DNA from 3 places in the Micromonospora sp. NPDC048063 genome. Region 1 is predicted to be linked to each of the others. Evidence: predicted binding sites of a transcription regulator. Region 1 holds the regulator's gene; each other region holds the start of a gene.
The links. Region 1 encodes HrcA, which represses chaperone genes, less so after heat shock. Its sites were predicted from a motif close to GGTTNGCACNCTCNNNNNGAGNGTGCNAACC; they were not measured.
Positions count from the first base shown of each region.

Region 1 (6,008 bases):
GCTTTCGGTAGAGGAAGGGCCCCTTCCTTACACCTGGGGGTCGACCGGGCATGATGGCCGGCGTGACTTCACGGGCGGTACTGGTGACGGGGGCCTCGCGCGGCATCGGGCGGGCGGTGGCGACGGCGTTCGCGGCGAGCGGGGACCGGGTGGCGATCCACCACCGCGACTCGGCGGAGGCGGCCGGGCGGCTGCGCGCCGAACTGCCCGGCGAGGGCCACGTGGTGGTCCGCGCCGACCTGACCGACCCGGACGCCGTACGGGCCATGGTGGACGAGGCGGCCGGCCTGCTGGGCGGGCTGGACGTGCTGGTCAACAACGCCGGAGTGTACGGCGACCGGGACGCCCCGCACCCGGTCTTCGGCGCCTCCTACGCGCAGTGGCGCGCGCAGTGGCGGCAGGTGGTGGAGACCAACCTGACCGGCGCGGGCAACGTCATCTGGTGCGCCGCCCAGCACATGCGCGACCGGGGCGGCCGGATCGTCAACGTCTCCTCCCGGGGCGCCTTCCGGGGCGAGCCGGACCAGCCGGCGTACGGGGCGAGCAAGGCGGGGCTGAACGCGCTGGGGCAGTCGCTGGCGGTGGCCCTGGCCCCGTACGGCATCAGCGTCGCCACGGTGGCCCCGGGCTTCGTCGAGACCGACATGACCACGGAGCACCTGCGCGGGGAGCGGGGCGCCGCCATCCGGGCGCAGAGCCCGTTCAACCGGGTGGCCCGCCCCGAGGAGATCGCCGCCGCCGTGCACTGGCTCGCCTCCCCGCAGGCGGAGTGGGCCTCCGGCACCATCGTCGACCTGAACGGCGCCTCCTACCTGCGTAGCTGAGCGTCACCAGCGGGCGAGGCGGGTGGCGAGCACCGCGAGGGCGGCCACGCCGGCCGTCGAGGTGCGCAGCACCGACGGGCCCAGGCGGACGGCGCGGGCCCCGGCCCCGGTGAAGGTGTCCAGCTCGCTGTCGGCGATCCCGCCCTCCGGCCCGACGACCAGGACGATCTCGCCCGTGGCGGGCAGCTCGGCGGTGGTCAGCCGCTCCTGTGCCTCCTCGTGCAGCACGAACGCCGCGGCGGCCCCGCCGATGCGGCGCGCGACCTGGGCGGTGGACTCGTCCGGCGTCCCCGCCACCACGGGCAGCCAGGCGCGCCGGGCCTGCTTGGCCGCCTCCCGGGCGGTCGCCGCCCACTTCTCCCGCGCCCGTATGCCCCGGTCGCCGCGCCACTGGGTGACCGAGCGGGCCGCCGCCCAGGGAACGATCTCGTCCACCCCGACCTCGGTCATCGCCTGCACGGCCAGCTCGCCCCGGTCGCCCTTGGCGATGCCCTGCACCACGACCAGGCGCGGGACGGAGGCGTCGACGAACCCCCGGGAGGTGATCTCCAGGTCGAGGGTGCCGCGGCCGACGGCGGTCACCACGGCGGCGGCGGTGCCGCCCCGCCCGTCGGCGAGCAGCAGTTCCTCGCCGACGCGGAGCCGCTGCACGGTGGCGGCGTGGTGCCCCTCGGGGCCGTCGAGGGTCAGCCGGTCGGCGGTGGGCAGCGACTCGACCAGAAACAGCGGCGCGGACACGATGATCAGGCTAGCCGCCCCGGCGGCCGCCGGGGCGCCGAGGGCGGTGGAGCCGCCGGGCCGCCGAGGGCCGCGGAGCCGCCGGGCCGCCGCGGAGCGCGGCGGCCCGGGGCGTGCGGGTCAGGCGTGGCCGTTGAAGGCGTCGCGCATCCGGGAGAAGAAGCCGCCCTGCTTGGTCAGCTCGGCGACCTCCTCGCCCCGGGTCTTGGCGAAGTCGCGCAGCATCCGCTCCTGGTCGGCGTCGAGCTTCGTCGGGGTGCGCACGTCGAGGTGGACGTAGAGGTCGCCCCGGCCGGTGCCGCGCAGGTGCGGCACGCCCCGGGCGCGCAGCCGCAGCGTGCTGCCCGGCTGGGTGCCGGCCTTGACGTCGACCGTCTCCTCGCTGTCCAGCGTCTTGATGGTCAGCCGGGTGCCGAGGGCGGCGGCGGTCATCGGCACGGTGACCCGGCAGTGCAGGTCGTCGCCCTTGCGGGAGTAGACGTCGTGCGGCCGCTCGTGGATCTCGACGTAGAGGTCGCCGGCGGTGCCGCCGCCCGGGCCGACCTCGCCCTGCTGGGCCAGCCGGATGCGCATGCCGTCCTCGACCCCGGCGGGGATCTTGACGGTCAGCGAACGCCGGGTGCGGACGCGGCCGTCGCCGGCGCACGTCGGGCAGGGGTGCGGGATGGTGGTGCCGTAGCCCTGGCAGACGGTGCAGGGGCGGGCGGAGACCACCTGACCGAGGAAGGTGCGCTGCACCGACTGCACCTCGCCCCGGCCGCCGCACGCCTCGCAGGTGGCCAGGTGGGTGCCGGCCGCGGTGCCGGCGCCGGAGCAGGTGGTGCAGAGTACGGCGGTGTCGACGGTGATCGGCGCCTCGACGCCGAACGCGGTCTCGTTCAGGTCCAGCTCCAGCCGCAGGATCGCGTCGGCGCCCGGCCGGGTCCGCGGTCGCGGGCCCCGCGACCCGCCGGCCGCGCCGCCGAAGAACGCGTCCATGATGTCCTGGAAGCCGACGAACGGGCCGGCGCCGCCGGGACCGCCCGGGCCGCCCGCGCCGCCGCCGCCCGGGGCGAGCGGGTCGCCGCCCAGGTCGACGATCTGCCGTTTCCGGTCGTCCGAGAGGACCTCGTACGCGGCGTTGATGTCCTTGAACTTCTCCTGTGCCTCCGGGTCCGGATTGACGTCCGGATGGAACTGCCGCGCCAGCTTTCGGTAGGCACGCTTGATCTCGTCGTCGGAGGCTTCCCGGCTCACCCCGAGAATGCCGTAGTAGTCCCTGGCCACTGCGTTCCGTGTCCTCATGTTCGTCTCGCGTTGCGCCGGTCGTCGGCCGGAGCCGGCCGTCGGCCCTGACTGGTCAGTTCTGGGCCAGCAGCTCGCCCACGTAGCGTGCCACGGCCCTCACCGTGGCGATGGTGCCGGGGTAGTCCATCCGGGTCGGCCCGAGCACGCCGAGCCCGCCCACGATCGTCGCGCCCGGCCCGTAGCCGGTGCTGACCACCGAGGCGGCGCGCAGGTTGTCGATCTCGTTCTCGTCGCCGATCAGCACCCGGGTCGTGCTCGGCTCCGCCTCGCCGATGAGCTTGAGCAGCACGACCTCCTCCTCCAGCGCCTCCAGGATGGGGCGCAGCGAGCCCTGGAAGTCGAGCAGGCCGCCGCGGGTGAGGTTGGCCGTGCCGGCCAGCGCGATCCGCTCCTCGTGCCGCTCGACCAGCGTCTCCAGCAGCACGGTGGAGAGGGTGGTCATGGCCGGCCGCAGGTGCGGCACCGACTCCTCGACCAGCGCCTGCACCAGCGGCGGGGTCTCGGACAGCCGGGTGCCGACCAGCTTCTCGTTGACCAGCCGGCGCAGGTCCGTGACGTCGTCGGCGGGGATCGGCCCGGGCAGCTCGACCAACCGCTGCTCGACCCGGCCGGTGTCGGCGATCATGACCAGCATCAGCCGGGTCGTGGAGATCGGCACCAGCTCCAGGTGGCGGACGGAGGAACGGGCCAGGCTCGGGTACTGCACCACGGCGACCTGCCGGGTCAGCTGCGCCAGCAGCCGTACGGTGCGGTGCACCACGTCGTCGAGGTCGACCGCGCCGACCAGGAAGCGCTCGATCGCGCGGCGCTCGGCCGGGCTGAGCGGCTTGACCCTGGACAGCCGGTCCACGAAGAGCCGGTAGCCGCGGTCGGTGGGCACCCGGCCGGCGCTGGTGTGCGGCTGGCGGATGTAGCCTTCCTCCTCCAGCACGGCCATGTCGTTGCGGACGGTCGCCGGGGAGACCCCGAGCTGGTGCCGCTCGACCAGCGCCTTGCTGCCGACGGGCTCCTGCGTGGCGACGTAGTCCTCGACGATCGCGCGCAGCACGGCGAGCTTGCGGTCGTCGAGACCCATCGTTCCCCACCTCCTGTCGCACGTCGGACCCCCGCGCCCCGAGGGGCGGGCGGGTTGCTGGCACTCGCTGCGGACGAGTGCCAGTCTACGTCGGCGCGCCCGCCGACGCGATGATCAACCTGGGACGGCGATCCGACCGGCGCCACCCGGCCCGTGGCGGCGGCGGCGCCAGAGCCGATCATCCGGACATCCCGGTCGGAGTCGCTCTGGTGCGGCCTTGCCCGCGGCCCCTACCGTGACGTCCATGACTGAACCACCTCGCCCTCCCGGAGCGGGGGACCCCGGCGACCGGCCGGACCCGGCCGCTCCGTCGGGGGTTCCCGGGCCGGCCGGCTCCGACGAACCCACCGCACCACTGTCCGGGGCACCGGGCCCGGGCGGCTATCCCCCGCCCGGTGGCTATCCGCCGCCCACCGGTGACCAACCGCCGTCGGGCGGCTACCCTCCGCCGGGTGGCTACCCGCCGCCCGGTGGCTATCCCCCGCCGGGCGGCTACCCCCCGCCGGGGGTCGGCTATCCGACCGGCGGCGGCTACGGCGCGCCCACCGGCGGCTACGCCAACAACGAGGACAAGAACTGGGCCCTGATCGCCCACTTCGGCGGCGCGGCCGGGGTGATCGTCGGCGGTGGCCTGCTCGGCTGGGTCGCACCGCTCATCGCGCTGATGGCCAGGGGACAACAGTCGCCGACCGTCCGGGCGCACGCCGTCGCGGCGCTGAACTTCCAGATCACCTGGGCGATCGTGGGCGTGCTGAGCTGGGTGCTCACCCTGATCACCTGCGGGATCCTGTTCTTCGTCCCGATGCTCGTCTGGCTGGTGCCGCTGATCTTCGGGATCGTCGCCGGGGTCAAGGCCAACGAGGGCGTGCTCTACCGCTACCCGATGGCCTACAGCTTCACCAGGTGAGCCGGGCCGGCCGCTCCCCCGGCCGGACCGGCCACGCGCCGCCACACGGCGTGGGCCTCTCCGGCCGCGCCGCCACACGGCGTGGCATCCCCGCCCGCGCCGCCGCACGGCGGGGCCTCCGCACCTCAGGGCAGCAGGTCGCGGACGACCGCGTCGGCGAGCAGCCGCCCCCGCAGGGTCAGCACGGCCCGGCCCGCCGCGTGGTCGGGGCCGGCCAGCAGGCCGTCGGCGAGCGCCCGCTCGGCGCCGGCCCGGCCCGCGTCGTCGAGGGCGTCCAGCGGCAGCCCGGAGGCGAGCCGCAGCCGGAGCATGACGTCCTCCATGTGCGCCTCGTCGGCGGTGAGCACCTCCCGGGCCAGGCCGGGCGACTCGCCGCCGGCCAGCCGCTTCGCGTACGTCGTGGGATGCTTCACGTTCCACCAGCGCACGCCGCCGACGTGGCTGTGCGCCCCCGGGCCGAGGCCCCACCAGTCGGCGCCGGTCCAGTAGAGCAGGTTGTGCCGGCACCGGGCCGCGTCGCCGCGGGCCCAGTTCGACACCTCGTACCAGGAGAAACCGGCCGCGTCGAGGGCGGCCTCCGCGGCCAGGTAGCGGTCCGCGGCGACGTCGTCGGAGGGGTACGCCAGCTCGCCGCGCCGCATCCGGGCGGCGAGCCGGGTGCCGTCCTCCACGATCAGGGCGTACGCGCTGACGTGGTCCACCCCGGCGGCGACGACCTGGTCGAGGGAGGCGGCGAAGTCGTCCTCGCTCTCCCCCGGCGTGCCGTAGATGAGGTCGAGGTTGACGTGCTCGAACCCGGCGTCGCGGGCCTCCCGGGCGGCGGCGGTGGCCCGGCCGGCGCTGTGCGTGCGGTCGAGGATCGCCAGCACCCCCGGCGCGGCGGACTGCATGCCCAGCGAGATCCGGGTGTAGCCGGCCGCCCGCAGGGCCCGCAGGGACTCCGGGGTCACCGACTCCGGGTTGGCCTCGGTGGTCACCTCGGCGTCGGGCGCGAGCCCCCAGGCGCGGTCGATGCCGTCGAGGATCCGGGCCAGGTCGTCGGCGGGAAGCAGGGTCGGGGTGCCGCCGCCGACGAAGACCGTGTCGACCCGGGGCGGCGGGGCGTCGCCCAGCACCCGGCCGGCGAGCGCCAGCTCGGCCAGCACGGTGTCGGCGTACCCCTCCCGGCTCGCCCCGC
Region 1 covers NZ_JBIDBG010000025.1:10,777-16,784, forward strand. The annotation lists gene ACGFZ2_RS32060 (SDR family NAD(P)-dependent oxidoreductase) at 63-824, shown strand; gene ACGFZ2_RS32065 (16S rRNA (uracil(1498)-N(3))-methyltransferase) at 828-1,562, opposite strand; gene dnaJ (molecular chaperone DnaJ) at 1,683-2,828, opposite strand; gene hrcA (heat-inducible transcriptional repressor HrcA) at 2,902-3,924, opposite strand; gene ACGFZ2_RS32080 (DUF4870 domain-containing protein) at 4,169-4,831, shown strand; gene hemW (radical SAM family heme chaperone HemW) at 4,957-6,008, opposite strand, start outside.

Region 2 (6,008 bases), on a different contig from region 1:
CCTGCGGTCGACGGTCGGCGAGAAGGGCGCGCTCACCGCGGCGGTCTACTCCACCGACGAGGCGGTCCTCGACGCGGCCGAGGCGGCGGCGATCGAGGTCGGGGTGCACCTGTCCTGCAACCTGACCGGCGGGGTCTTCGTGAACCAGTCGGCGGCCTTCTCCGACTTCCACGGCAGCGGCGCGAACGCGGCGGCCAACTCCGCGCTCACCGACGGCGCCTACGTGGCCAACCGGTTCCGCATCGTGCAGTCCCGTCGGCACGCCTGAGTCGCGGTCGGGTTTCCGGGGTGGGCTGCCCCGGAAACCCTCCCGTGTCAGGCGGAGCGGCGCATCTGGAGTTCGGTGAGCGCCGGCACGGTGGGGTGCGGCACGCGTACGCCGGTGTCGACGAAGCCCAGCCGCCGGTAGGCGCGGTAGGCCCGGTCGTTGCCGACCACCACCTCCAGCATCAGCTCGGGCCGGCCGCACTTCCGGGACCAGGCGGCCACCGCCTCGACCAGCTCGCCGAGCAGGCCGGTGCCGCGCCAGGACGGGGTGACGTAGACGGCGTAGACGACGGTCAGCCCGGGCTCCTCCGGGGTCACCGTGCCCCCGGCGTGCCCGACCAGCCGGCCGCCTGGGTCCGCGACGAACTGCGCGGTGTCCGTGCCGGCCGACACGTGCGCGATCCGGGCCGCGTAGTCGGCGTGCGGCCGGGCCGCCGCGGTGGCGAGGGTCTCCAGGAAGGCCAGCGGCGCGTCGGCGAGCATCTCCAGCCGCAGCGCCCGCATCCGGGCGGCGTCCCGGGGCCGGACCCGTCGGATCTCCGCGTGCCGGGTGACCGCCGACCCCCGCTCCGGCCCGTCCGGCGTCCTCGTCATGCCGAATGCCTACCACAGCGACGGATGACGATGCCCCTCGATCGGAATATGCCCGATTTGGGGTCGTGCGCCGCCGTCACGCCTCGTGTAGCGTGCGATTTCGGTCACCGAATGCAGCGGCCTCCCCGACCGCCGGTTCGGTGGTCCTCCGGTGCCGGTCCGCCGGCCTCCGGGGTTGTGAGACGCCGTGCAGAGTGAGGAAGTGGACCGTGGCACAGGGCACCGTTAAGTGGTTCAACGCCGAAAAGGGCTACGGCTTCATCGCCGTCGACGGCGGGCAGGACGTCTTCGTCCACTTCTCCGCGATCGAGATGGACGGCTACAAGGCGCTGGACGACGGCCAGCGGGTGGAGTTCGAGATCGCCCAGGGCCAGAAGGGGCCCCAGGCCGAGCGCGTACGCGTCATCGCCTGACCCCCGTCCGCCACGGGCCGGGCCCTTCCGCCGCCGACCGCCCCGCGCGGCGGCGCCAACGACATTCGTCGATCAGCTCCGACGGGTGAGCCGGTCGGGTGACCGCTTTCGGCACATGGGTTCGGCGGGCGGATGGTGGCGCTGTCGAGCTGCCCCGTCTGTAGGACCACCCGTCTCTGTAGCACCACGCCTCGCATCCGGCTCGGCCGCCTGCGAGGCGTGGTGTGCCCCATCTGTGAGGGCAGCTCGACAGGGGCCGGGCGGTGGCACCGGTGGGGTCCGGGTTCGGGGTGTGACCTGCGGCATCGTTGGGCGGCACCGCGGCCGGGACGGGCCATGGTCCCTGGTCGTGGTTCGTGGCCCCGGTTCGTGGCGTGGCACCCCGGGCTGCGGTACGGACGCCAGGCAGGGAAGATCGTGAGCCGGTTCAGCCGTCGCTGAGGAGGGTTCATGTCCGACCAGCCACCCCAGGGCACGCCGCCGTCGGGGGATCCCGACCCCGCCACGGCCGGCGATGCGAGCGCGCCGCAGCCGCAGGGGTGGGTCTTCCCGCCCACCGGCGGGTTCCCGGCCGGCTCCGGCCCGTACGGCGGGCAGCCGTGGTATCCGGGCGCGCCGGTCGTGTATCCGGGCGCGCCGGTCGCGTACCCGGGGCAGCCGGTCCACGGGTGGTACCCGCCCGGCCACGGCCTCGACCCGGCCGACCCGCTGGTCACGCCGCCCGGCGGCGGCGTGAGTGGCTGGTTCGACCGGTGCGTCGGCGCGGTGCGCCGGGGCTGGCGGACGCTGCTGCCGATCCTGCTGCTCACCCAGGTGCTGCCGGCCGTGGTGCTGTCGGTGCTCGCGCTGGTGGTCGACCCGTCGGCCCGGTGGGACGAGTCGATGGCCGACGACCCGGCCGCGCTGCCCGACACCTTCCTGGCCGACCTGGGCACCATGATGGCCGTGCTGATCGGCGGCGCACTGGTCTTCGGCCTGGTGCAGAGCCTCGGCTGGGCCGCCGGCACCTGGGTGGTCGCCCGGCAGGCGGCCGGCCAGCCGGTGACCGTCGGCGCCGCGCTGGGCTACGGCCTGCGCCGGGCGCCGGGCCTCTGGGGCTGGACCCTGCTGATGAGCGTGATCATCGGGCTCGGGGTGTGCTTCTGCGTCATCCCCGGCATCTACTTCGCCTTCGCGCTGAGCATGGCCGGCCCGGTCTACCTCTTCGAACGGCAGCACCCGATCGGCCGCTCGTACCGGATGTTCCACGACCGGCTGGGCCTGCTGCTCGGCCGGGTGGCGCTCGTTGCGGCGGCGGTGATCGTCGGGGGCGGGGCGGCCGGCCTGGTGGAGGGCATCGGCTCGCTGCCGTTCGGCGTCACCCCGCTGGAGTCGCCGGGCACTGCGGTGGGCGCGATCGCGGTGGCGGTGCTCGGCGGGGTGCTGGGCCTGCCCACCCACCTCGCCCAACTGGTCGGCCTGGTCGTCACGTACGCCGAGCAGCGCGCCCACGAGGGGCCGGTGGACAGCGCGCGGCTAGCCGGTGAACTCGGCTGAGCGGGGCGGTCGTGCTTGCACTCGGCAGGGGAGAGTGCTAAACAAGTCATTGGCACTCGCATACCGTGAGTGCCAATGGTCGGGGCGGTAGGGCCACGGCCGCACGGGCGTCCACACGTCGGTGCGGCACATGGCCGGTCGTCGCGGGCTATCCGGCCCGGCCGAGGAGACGTCGTCGTCGCCAGGTGGCGACGTCCCCAAGGTGCGTACACCAGGCGGCCCATCCGGGACACAACCTCCGGGTGGCCCGTGAGTGTCCAGGAGGACAACGCCGTATGGCCAAGATGATCGCGTTCGACGAAGAGGCGCGCCGGGGCCTCGAGCGGGGCATGAACCAGCTCGCCGACGCCGTGAAGGTGACCCTCGGCCCCAAGGGCCGCAACGTCGTGCTCGAGAAGAAGTGGGGTGCCCCCACCATCACCAACGATGGTGTGAGCATCGCCAAGGAGATCGAGCTCGAGGACCCCTACGAGAAGATCGGCGCCGAGCTGGTCAAGGAGGTCGCCAAGAAGACCGACGACGTTGCCGGTGACGGCACGACGACGGCGACCGTCCTGGCCCAGGCCCTCGTCCGCGAGGGTCTGCGCAACGTGGCAGCCGGTGCCAACCCGATGGCCCTGAAGCGGGGCATCGAGGCCGCCGTGGCCAGCGTCTCGGAGGAGCTGTCCAAGCTCGCCAAGGACGTCGAGACCAAGGAGCAGATCGCCTCCACCGCCTCCATCTCCGCCGGTGACAGCACCGTCGGCGAGATCATCGCCGAGGCGATGGACAAGGTCGGCAAGGAAGGCGTCATCACCGTCGAGGAGAGCAACACCTTCGGCCTGGAGCTGGAGCTCACCGAGGGTATGCGCTTCGACAAGGGCTACATCTCGGCCTACTTCATGACCGACCCGGAGCGCATGGAGGCCGTCTTCGACGACCCCTACCTCCTGATCGTCAACAGCAAGATCTCGTCGGTCAAGGACCTGCTCCCGATCCTCGAGAAGGTCATGCAGTCGGGCAAGCCGCTGCTGATCATCGCCGAGGACATCGAGGGCGAGGCCCTGGCCACCCTGGTCGTCAACAAGGTCCGGGGCACCTTCAAGTCGGTCGCCGTCAAGGCGCCGGGCTTCGGTGACCGCCGCAAGGCCATGCTGGCCGACATCGCCATCCTCACCGGTGGCCAGGTCATCAGCGAGGAGGTCGGCCTCAAGCTGGACGCCGTCGGCCTCGACATGCTGGGCCGCGCCCGCAAGGTCGTGGTGACCAAGGACGAGACCACCATCGTCGACGGTGCCGGCGACGCCGAGCAGATCCAGGGCCGGGTCAACCAGATCCGGGCCGAGATCGACAAGAGCGACTCCGACTACGACCGCGAGAAGCTGCAGGAGCGGCTGGCCAAGCTGGCCGGCGGCGTCGCGGTGATCAAGGTCGGCGCGGCCACCGAGGTCGAGCTGAAGGAGCGCAAGCACCGCATCGAGGACGCCGTCCGCAACGCGAAGGCCGCCGTCGAGGAGGGCATCGTCCCGGGTGGTGGCGTCGCGCTGGTGCAGGCCGGCAAGACCGCCTTCGACAAGCTGGACCTGACCGGCGACGAGGCGACCGGCGCGCAGATCGTCAAGATCGCGCTGGACGCCCCGCTGCGGCAGATCGCCGTCAACGCCGGCCTCGAGGGCGGCGTGGTCGTCGAGCACGTCCGCAACATCGAGCCGGGTCACGGCCTCAACGCCGCCAACGGCGAGTACGTCGACCTGCTGGCCGCGGGCATCATCGACCCGGCCAAGGTGACCCGTTCGGCGCTGCAGAACGCCTCGTCGATCGCGGCGCTCTTCCTCACCACCGAGGCCGTCGTGGCGGACAAGCCGGAGAAGGCCCCGGCCGCCCCGGCTGGTCCGGGCGGCGGGGACATGGACTTCTGAGTCCAGCTCCACGTACGCCGGAAGGGGCGGGCCGCGTCAGCGGTCCGTCCCTTCCGCCGTCAGGTCGGCAGTGGTCGTTGGTTGCGTCTCTTCTGCGCCCGGCCGTACGGCTGCGGGATCTGGACCGGCTCGTCGACCAGCGCCACCGGCTCGTCGGTCGGCTCGTCGGCGCCGCTCATCTCCGCCTGCTGCTCGGCGTCGCCGTAGTCGAGCCGGTCGAACGGCAACGGGCCGGGGCGTTCGTCGTCCGTGGTCATGGCTGCCTCCTCTACCGAAACGGTAGGGGGCGTCGATCAAAGATGGGGGCGAATGGGGTTATCGGCGTCTATATCCCCTTCGCCCTCCTCCGTCACTCTCCGAGCGTCCTGCGGTACAGGAAGAAGACCCGCTCGATCCGGGCGCCCGCGCTGCCCGAGTAGAACGGCACCGGCCCCACCCAGCCGATCTGCGCCGCCGTCACGCCCGCCGCCCGCTGGTCGCGCAGACAGCGGCGCAGCAGCACCCCGCCGATCCCCGAGCCCTCCGCCGCCGGGGCGGTGCCCATCGGCCCGAACCAGCTCGGCCGGGACGACCCGTACGCCGCGAAGCCGAGCACCTCGCCGTCGCGCTCGGCCAGGTGGCAGCCCGCCCCTTCCCGGCCCACCGAGCCGGCCAGCTCCGCGTCCCAGGCGCCGCCGAACGTGGCGCGGGCGAACTCCGCCAGCGCCGGCAGGTCGGCCGGCTCGGCGCGGCGGACCGAGACGCCCCGGCCGGCCAGCCGTGCCTCCGCCGCCTCCGTGGAGCGCAACGCGGGGGAGTCGTCGTACGACAGGTCGGCGGTCATGTTCCACGCCGTCCGGTCCTGCCGGTAGCCGAGCGCCAGCGCGGCGCAGACCGCCGGGGTGTAGCGCACGTCGATCCCGGGCCAGGCGTAGTACGGCGGGTTCCCCGCCAGCAGCACCTCGGCCGCGCCGAGACCGGCCAGGGTCCGCTCGGCGGACGACAGTAGCGCCCGCCCCACGCCCCGGCGCCGGTGGTCGGGGTGCACCACCACGAGGTCCACGTGCCCGAGCCCGGCGTCCCGCCCCGACAGGGAGCAGACCAGCGCCCCGACCAGCTCCGCCCCCCGGTACGCGCCCAGCGCGACGACCGGCCGGTCGGCGGCCGCCCGGGCCCAGAGCGCGGCCACGAGGGCCGGCGCCTCGGCGGCGTCCTCGGGCAGGTCCAGCGCCCGGCGGCACAGCTCCACCACGGCGGGCGCCCGGTCGGCGGTCAGCTCGACGATCTCCGCATCCATGGTCGCCGACCCTAGAGCACGGGG
Region 2 covers NZ_JBIDBG010000011.1:92,522-98,529, forward strand. The annotation lists gene paaN (phenylacetic acid degradation protein PaaN) at 1-268, shown strand, start outside; gene ACGFZ2_RS24480 (GNAT family N-acetyltransferase) at 316-861, opposite strand; gene ACGFZ2_RS24485 (cold-shock protein) at 1,071-1,274, shown strand; gene ACGFZ2_RS24490 (hypothetical protein) at 1,725-2,810, shown strand; gene groL (chaperonin GroEL) at 3,086-4,708, shown strand; gene ACGFZ2_RS24500 (hypothetical protein) at 4,768-4,965, opposite strand; gene ACGFZ2_RS24505 (GNAT family N-acetyltransferase) at 5,058-5,984, opposite strand.
Region 2: the regulator HrcA is predicted to act here: its motif matches at 2,858-2,888, upstream of groL (chaperonin GroEL).

Region 3 (6,008 bases), on a different contig from region 1:
GAACGCACACGAGAACCGTACGCACAGTGGTCTCCTCTCCGCCCACGAGCAGACCATGACCGAGTCCGGTCGCGAGGAGGTTCCCGGCAATCCTCCGAACTTTTCCGACAAGTAGGGCATATGCCGCTAGTTGCCCAAGGTTTTCGATCACAGAAGTGTGAGCCGGGGAAGGCTCGGGTAGGGAGCATCCAGGCCGGAAACGGCGCGCCTGCGCGGACCGCCGCCCGGACGCCGGTTCACATGGATCTCCGCGGTGCCGCGCGGGAGGAGGGGTGCTGATGTCGAACGTACGTAGACTGCCCGGACCCATCGTCGATCTCTGGGACTGGCAGCGGCTCGGTGCCTGCCGGGGCCGGGACAGCGCACAGTTCTTCCACCCCGACGGCGAGCGCGGCTCGTCGCGCCTGCGCCGCGAGTCCGGCGCCAAGGCCGTCTGCCGCACCTGCCCCGTCCGGGCCGAGTGCGCCGCGCACGCCCTCACCGTTCGGGAGCCGTACGGCGTGTGGGGCGGCTTCAGCGAGTCGGAGCGGCTGCGGCTGCTCGCCGTCGGCTGGGAGGACCTGGCCGACCGCCGGCAGACCCGGGTCGACATCGCCCGCCTGGAGGCTCGCCTGGGCCGGCCGCACAAGTCGACCGTCCCGGCCCAGCGCAAGATCGCCTGAGCCCGGCCACCCGAGGACCACACCGACGCCGCGCCCCCGCCCGGGGCGCGGCGTCGCGCCGTCCCCGGTCCACGACGGCGCGCCGCCCCCGAAAGGCGTCGGGGCGCACCGTCACGCGGACGGTGCGCCCCGACTAGGCGTACGGCGAGGGTCAGAAGCCCGGGCCGTGCTGGTGGCCGTGACCGTGGCCGTGGCCGTGGCCACCGGCGGCGGCCGGCTCGGCCTTCTCCGGCTTCTCCACCACGAGGCTCTCCGTGGTGAGCAGCAGGCCGGCGATCGACGCGGCGTTGCTGACCGCGTTGCGGGTCACCTTCACCGGGTCGAGGATGCCGGACTTCGCCAGGTCGACGTACTCGCCGCTGGCGGCGTCGAGGCCGTGGCCCCACTCCTTGCCGACGACCTTCTGCACCACGACGTAGCCGTCGTGGCCGGCGTTCTGGGCGATCCAGCGCAGCGGCTCGACCAGCGCCTTGCGCACGATCGAGACGCCGACCTTCTCGTCACCGGTGAAGCCGAGGTCGTCGTCGAGCGCCGGCAGGATCTGCGCCAGGGCGGCGCCGCCGCCCGGGACGGTGCCCTCCTCGACCGCGGCCTTGGTCGCGGCGATCGCGTCCTCGATGCGGTGCTTGCGCTCCTTCATCTCGACCTCGGTCGCGGCACCGACCTTGATGACCGCGATGCCGCCGGACAGCTTGGCCAGCCGCTCGGCGAGCTTCTCCCGGTCCCAGTCGGAGTCGGAGGCCTCGATCTCCTTGCGGATCTGGGCCACCCGGTCCGCGACCTCGCCCGCCTGGCCGCCGCCGTCGACGATCGTGGTGTTCTCCTTGTCGACCACCACGCGGCGGGCGCTGCCGAGCACCTCCAGGCCCACCTGGTCGAGCTTGTAGCCCAGCTCCGGGGCGACCAGCTCGGCGCCGGTGAGGATCGCCATGTCCTGGAGCATCGCCTTGCGGCGATCGCCGAAGCCCGGGGCCTTGACCGCGCAGACCTTGAGGGTCTTGCGGATCGAGTTGACCACCAGGGTGGACAGCGCCTGGCCCTCGACGTCCTCGGCGATGATCAGCAGCGGCTTGCTGTTCTGGAGGACCTTCTCCAGCAGCGGCAGCAGCTCCTCGATCGCCGAGATCTTCTGGGTGGTGATCAGGATGTACGGGTCCTCCAGGACCGACTCCTGCCCCTCCACGTCGGTGACGAAGTTCGGCGAGATGAAGCCCTTGTCGAACTGGAGGCCCTCGGTGACGTCCAGCTCGGTGGTGAGCGCGGAGCCCTCCTCGACGGTGATGACACCGTCGCGGCCGACCCTCTCCATCGCCTCGGCGATCAGCTCGCCGATGGTGGCGTCCTGCGCGGAGATGGTCGCGACGTGCGCGATCGACTTCTTGTCGGCGACCTCGACCGCGCGGCCGAGCAGCGCCTCGGAGACCTTGGCGGCCGCCGCGTCGATGCCCCGCTTGAGGCCGGTCGGGTTGGCGCCGGCGGCCACGTTGCGCAGGCCCTCGCGGACCATCGCCTGGGCCAGCACGGTGGCGGTGGTGGTCCCGTCGCCGGCGACGTCGTTGGTCTTGGTCGCCACCTCCTTGACCAGCTGCGCGCCGAGGTTCTCGTACGGGTTGGTGAGCTCGATCTCCTTGGCGATGGTCACGCCGTCGTTGGTGATCGTGGGCGCACCGAATTTCTTGTCCAGGACGACGTTGCGCCCGCGCGGGCCGAGGGTCACCTTGACCGCGTCCGCGAGGGCGTTGACACCGTGCTCGAGCAGGTGCCGGGCGTCGTCCGAGAAGCTCAGGATCTTCGCCATGAATGTCCCTTCGAAGCGACGTTGCCCCGGCCCGGCGAGCCGGACCGGGGCAACGACACTGATCGGTTGCTTACTTCTCGATGACCGCGAGGACGTCGCGGGCGGAGAGCACCAGGTACTCCTCGCCGGCGTACTTGACCTCGGTGCCGCCGTACTTCGAGTAGAGGACGGTGTCGCCGACCTTGACGTCGACCGGCACGCGGTTACCCTTGTCGTCGATCCGGCCCGGGCCGACAGCGAGGACGGTGCCCTCCTGCGGCTTCTCCTTGGCGGTGTCGGGGATCACGATGCCCGACGCCGTGGTGGTCTCAGCCTCGTTCGCCTGGACCACGATCCGGTCCTCGAGCGGCTTGATCGCAACCTTGGTCGCGGTAGTCACGGGCATACCCTCCTGGGGTACTGGTTTCGTTACCGGTCGGCATGCCGACCGGCGTCAATCTGCCACATGCCACCGGGCGGGGCCGTCGTCGCGGGTGCCGGTCCGCCTGGCGTTCAGCGCCCGGGCCTGACAGCCCGGAAGCTGGCACCCTCGGGGTGAGAGTGCTAATCGCAGGTTATTCCTCGGCTAGCACTCCGTCAAGGAGAGTGCCAACCCGCCGGCCGGCGCGTCGGGCCGGGCGGCCAGAATGACCGCGTGGACCTCGACCAGTTCGCCGCCCTGCGTACGCCCGAGGGGTCGGTCGCGCTCGACGCGGCCGCGCGGGTGGCCGGCAGCGACCCGCTGGCCGCGGCGGCCGCGCTCCGCTCGGCCGGAATGCCGCCCGCGCTGGCGGCGGCCGCACTCACCCAGGCCGAGCTGCGCCGCCGGGCGGTCGGCAAGTTCGGGCCGGCGGCGGCGGGGATGTTCCTGACCCGGGCCGGGCTGGAGCAGGCCACCCGCGGCACCGTCGCGGCGCGGCGCGCGCGCCGGCTGCGCGCCGCCGGCGTGCGCACCCTGGCCGACCTCGGGTGCGGCCTCGGCGCGGACGCGCTCGCCGCCGCCCGGGCCGGCATCCGGGTGTACGGGGTGGAGGCCGACCCGGTGACCGCCGCGATGGCCGCCGCCAACGCGGAGGCGGCCGGGCTGGCCGAACTGTTCACGGTGGAGTGCGGCGACGCCACGGCGTTCGACGTCAGCCGGGTCGACGGGGTGTTCTGCGACCCGGCGCGGCGGAAGGCGGGCACCGGGCGGCGGGTCTTCGACCCGAACGCCTACTCCCCGCCCTGGGACTTCGTCGTCGGCCTGGCCGCGCGGGTGCCGTACACGGTGGTGAAGGTGGCGCCCGGGATCGACCACGCGCTGATCCCCGCGGGCGCCGAGGCGGAGTGGGTGAGCGCGGACGGCGACCTGGTCGAGGCGGCGCTGTGGTGCGGCCGGCTCGCCGAGGTCCCCCGCCGGGCCACCCTGCTGCGCGGTAAGGAAGGGCCCCCTGTTAACGCCTCCGGTAGAGGAAGGGTCCCCTCCTATCAGGTGACCGGCTCCGGCGACGCCGAGGCGCCGGTCGGGCCGGTCCGCCGCTTCCTGTACGACCCGGACCCGGCGGTGGTCCGCGCGCACCTGGTCGCGGAGCTGGCGGGTGCCCTCGACGCGACGCTGGCCGACCCGAGCATCGCCTACCTCTACGCGGACGCCCCGGCGGCGACCCCGTTCGCCCGCTGCCTGGAGGTCACCGACGTGCTGCCGTTCTCGCTCAAGCGGCTGCGGGCGCTGCTGCGGGACCGCCGGGTCGGGCGGGTGGAGATCCTCAAGCGCGGCTCCGCGCTGGAGCCGGAGAAGCTGCGGCGGGACCTGCGGCTGGCCGGCGACGAGGCGGCCAGCCTGGTGCTGACCCGGGTCGCCGGGGCGCCGACGGCGCTGGTCTGCCGGCCGGTCGGGTAGCCGGCCTTATCGGCTCGCGGGCCACCCGGGCCCGGGTTAACTTGACGGTCATGGCGGGACAGGGCACTCCGGCGACCGCGCTGCTGACGAAGCGGAAGATCGCCCACAGCACGCATCCGTACGACGTCTCCCCCGACGCGCCGAACTACGGCGCGCTGGTCGCGGCGGCGCTGGGGGTGCCGCCGGAGCGGGTGTTCAAGTCGCTGGTCGCCGAGGTCGACGGCGCGCTGACCGTGGCGGTCGTGCCGGTCACCGGCGAGCTGGACCTCAAGGCGCTCGCCGCGGCGGTCGGCGGCAAGCGGGCCGCCATGGCCGACCGGGCGGTGGCCGAACGGGTCACCGGCTACGTGCGCGGCGGGATCAGCCCGCTCGGCCAGCGCCGGCGGCTGCCCACGGTGCTCGACTCGTCGGCGCTCGACCACCCCACCGTCTACGTCTCGGCGGGCCGGCGCGGCCTCCAGCTCCAACTCGCCCCGCAGGATCTGGTCGCCCTCACCGGGGCGGCCACGGCCCCGCTGTCCGCCCGCTGAGCTGCGCCGCTCCCCGAGCCGGCGGGAGAGCGCTCCCGCGTGGGGCGACGGCCGGGTGACAGGGACGTTGCTGAATTGTTACTGCCAACAACAAACTCGCCACCTCGGCACTCTTGTGCCCACAGTGTGACGCGGAATACGTTGCCGGACACAACAAACCAGCATCATCCCCCACCCCCGAAAGGACCCTGCACATGCGCAAGGGCTTCCTCACCCTCGCCGCCGTGGGCCTGCTCGCCACCGGCGGCATGACCGCCTGCGGCGACGACTCCGGCAGCGGTGACCAGGCTGGCGGCAGCGACAAGGCCCCGAAGATCGGCGTGATCCTGCCGGACAGCAAGTCCTCCGCCCGGTGGGAGGGCGCGGACCGCAAGTTCCTGGAGGAGGCGTTCAAGGCCGCCGGCGTCGAGTACGACATCCAGAACGCCCAGGGCGACAAGAACGCGTTCCAGACCATCGCCGACCAGATGATCACCAACGGCGTGACCGCCCTGATGATCGTCAACCTGGACTCCGGCACCGGCAAGGCCGTGCTCGACAAGGCCAAGTCCCAGGGCGTGGCGACGATCGACTACGACCGGCTCACCCTGGGCGGCTCGGCCACCTACTACGTCAGCTTCGACAACGAGGCCGTCGGCAAGCTCCAGGGCGAGGGCCTCAGCAAGTGCCTCACCGACAAGGGCGCCAAGAACCCGGTCGTGGCCTACCTCAACGGCGCCCCGACCGACAACAACGCGACCCTGTTCAAGAACGGGTACGACTCGGTGCTCAAGCCGAAGTTCGACTCGAAGGAATACACCAAGGGCCCGGACCAGAACGTCCCGGAGTGGGACAACGCCCAGGCCGCCACCATCTTCGAGCAGATGCTCACCCAGACCGGCGGCAAGATCGACGGCGTGCTCGCGGCCAACGACGGCCTCGGCAACGCGGCCATCTCGGTGCTGAAGAAGAACAAGCTCAACGGCAAGGTCCCGGTGACCGGCCAGGACGCCACCCCGCAGGGCCTGCAACACATCCTCGCCGGCGACCAGTGCATGACCGTGTACAAGGCGGTCAAGCAGGAGGCCGACGCCGCCGCGGAGCTGGCCATCGCGGTGGCCAAGGGTGTGAAGAAGGACACCCCGCAGACGGTCAAGGACCCGGAGGGCGGCCGGGACGTC
Region 3 covers NZ_JBIDBG010000002.1:206,422-212,429, reverse strand. The annotation lists gene ACGFZ2_RS05770 (response regulator transcription factor) at 1-25, opposite strand, end outside; gene ACGFZ2_RS05765 (WhiB family transcriptional regulator) at 279-662, shown strand; gene groL (chaperonin GroEL) at 814-2,460, opposite strand; gene groES (co-chaperone GroES) at 2,531-2,845, opposite strand; gene ACGFZ2_RS05750 (methyltransferase domain-containing protein) at 3,095-4,318, shown strand; gene ybaK (Cys-tRNA(Pro) deacylase) at 4,369-4,848, shown strand; gene ACGFZ2_RS05740 (sugar ABC transporter substrate-binding protein) at 5,043-6,008, shown strand, end outside.
Region 3: the regulator HrcA is predicted to act here: its motif matches at 2,979-3,009, upstream of groES (co-chaperone GroES).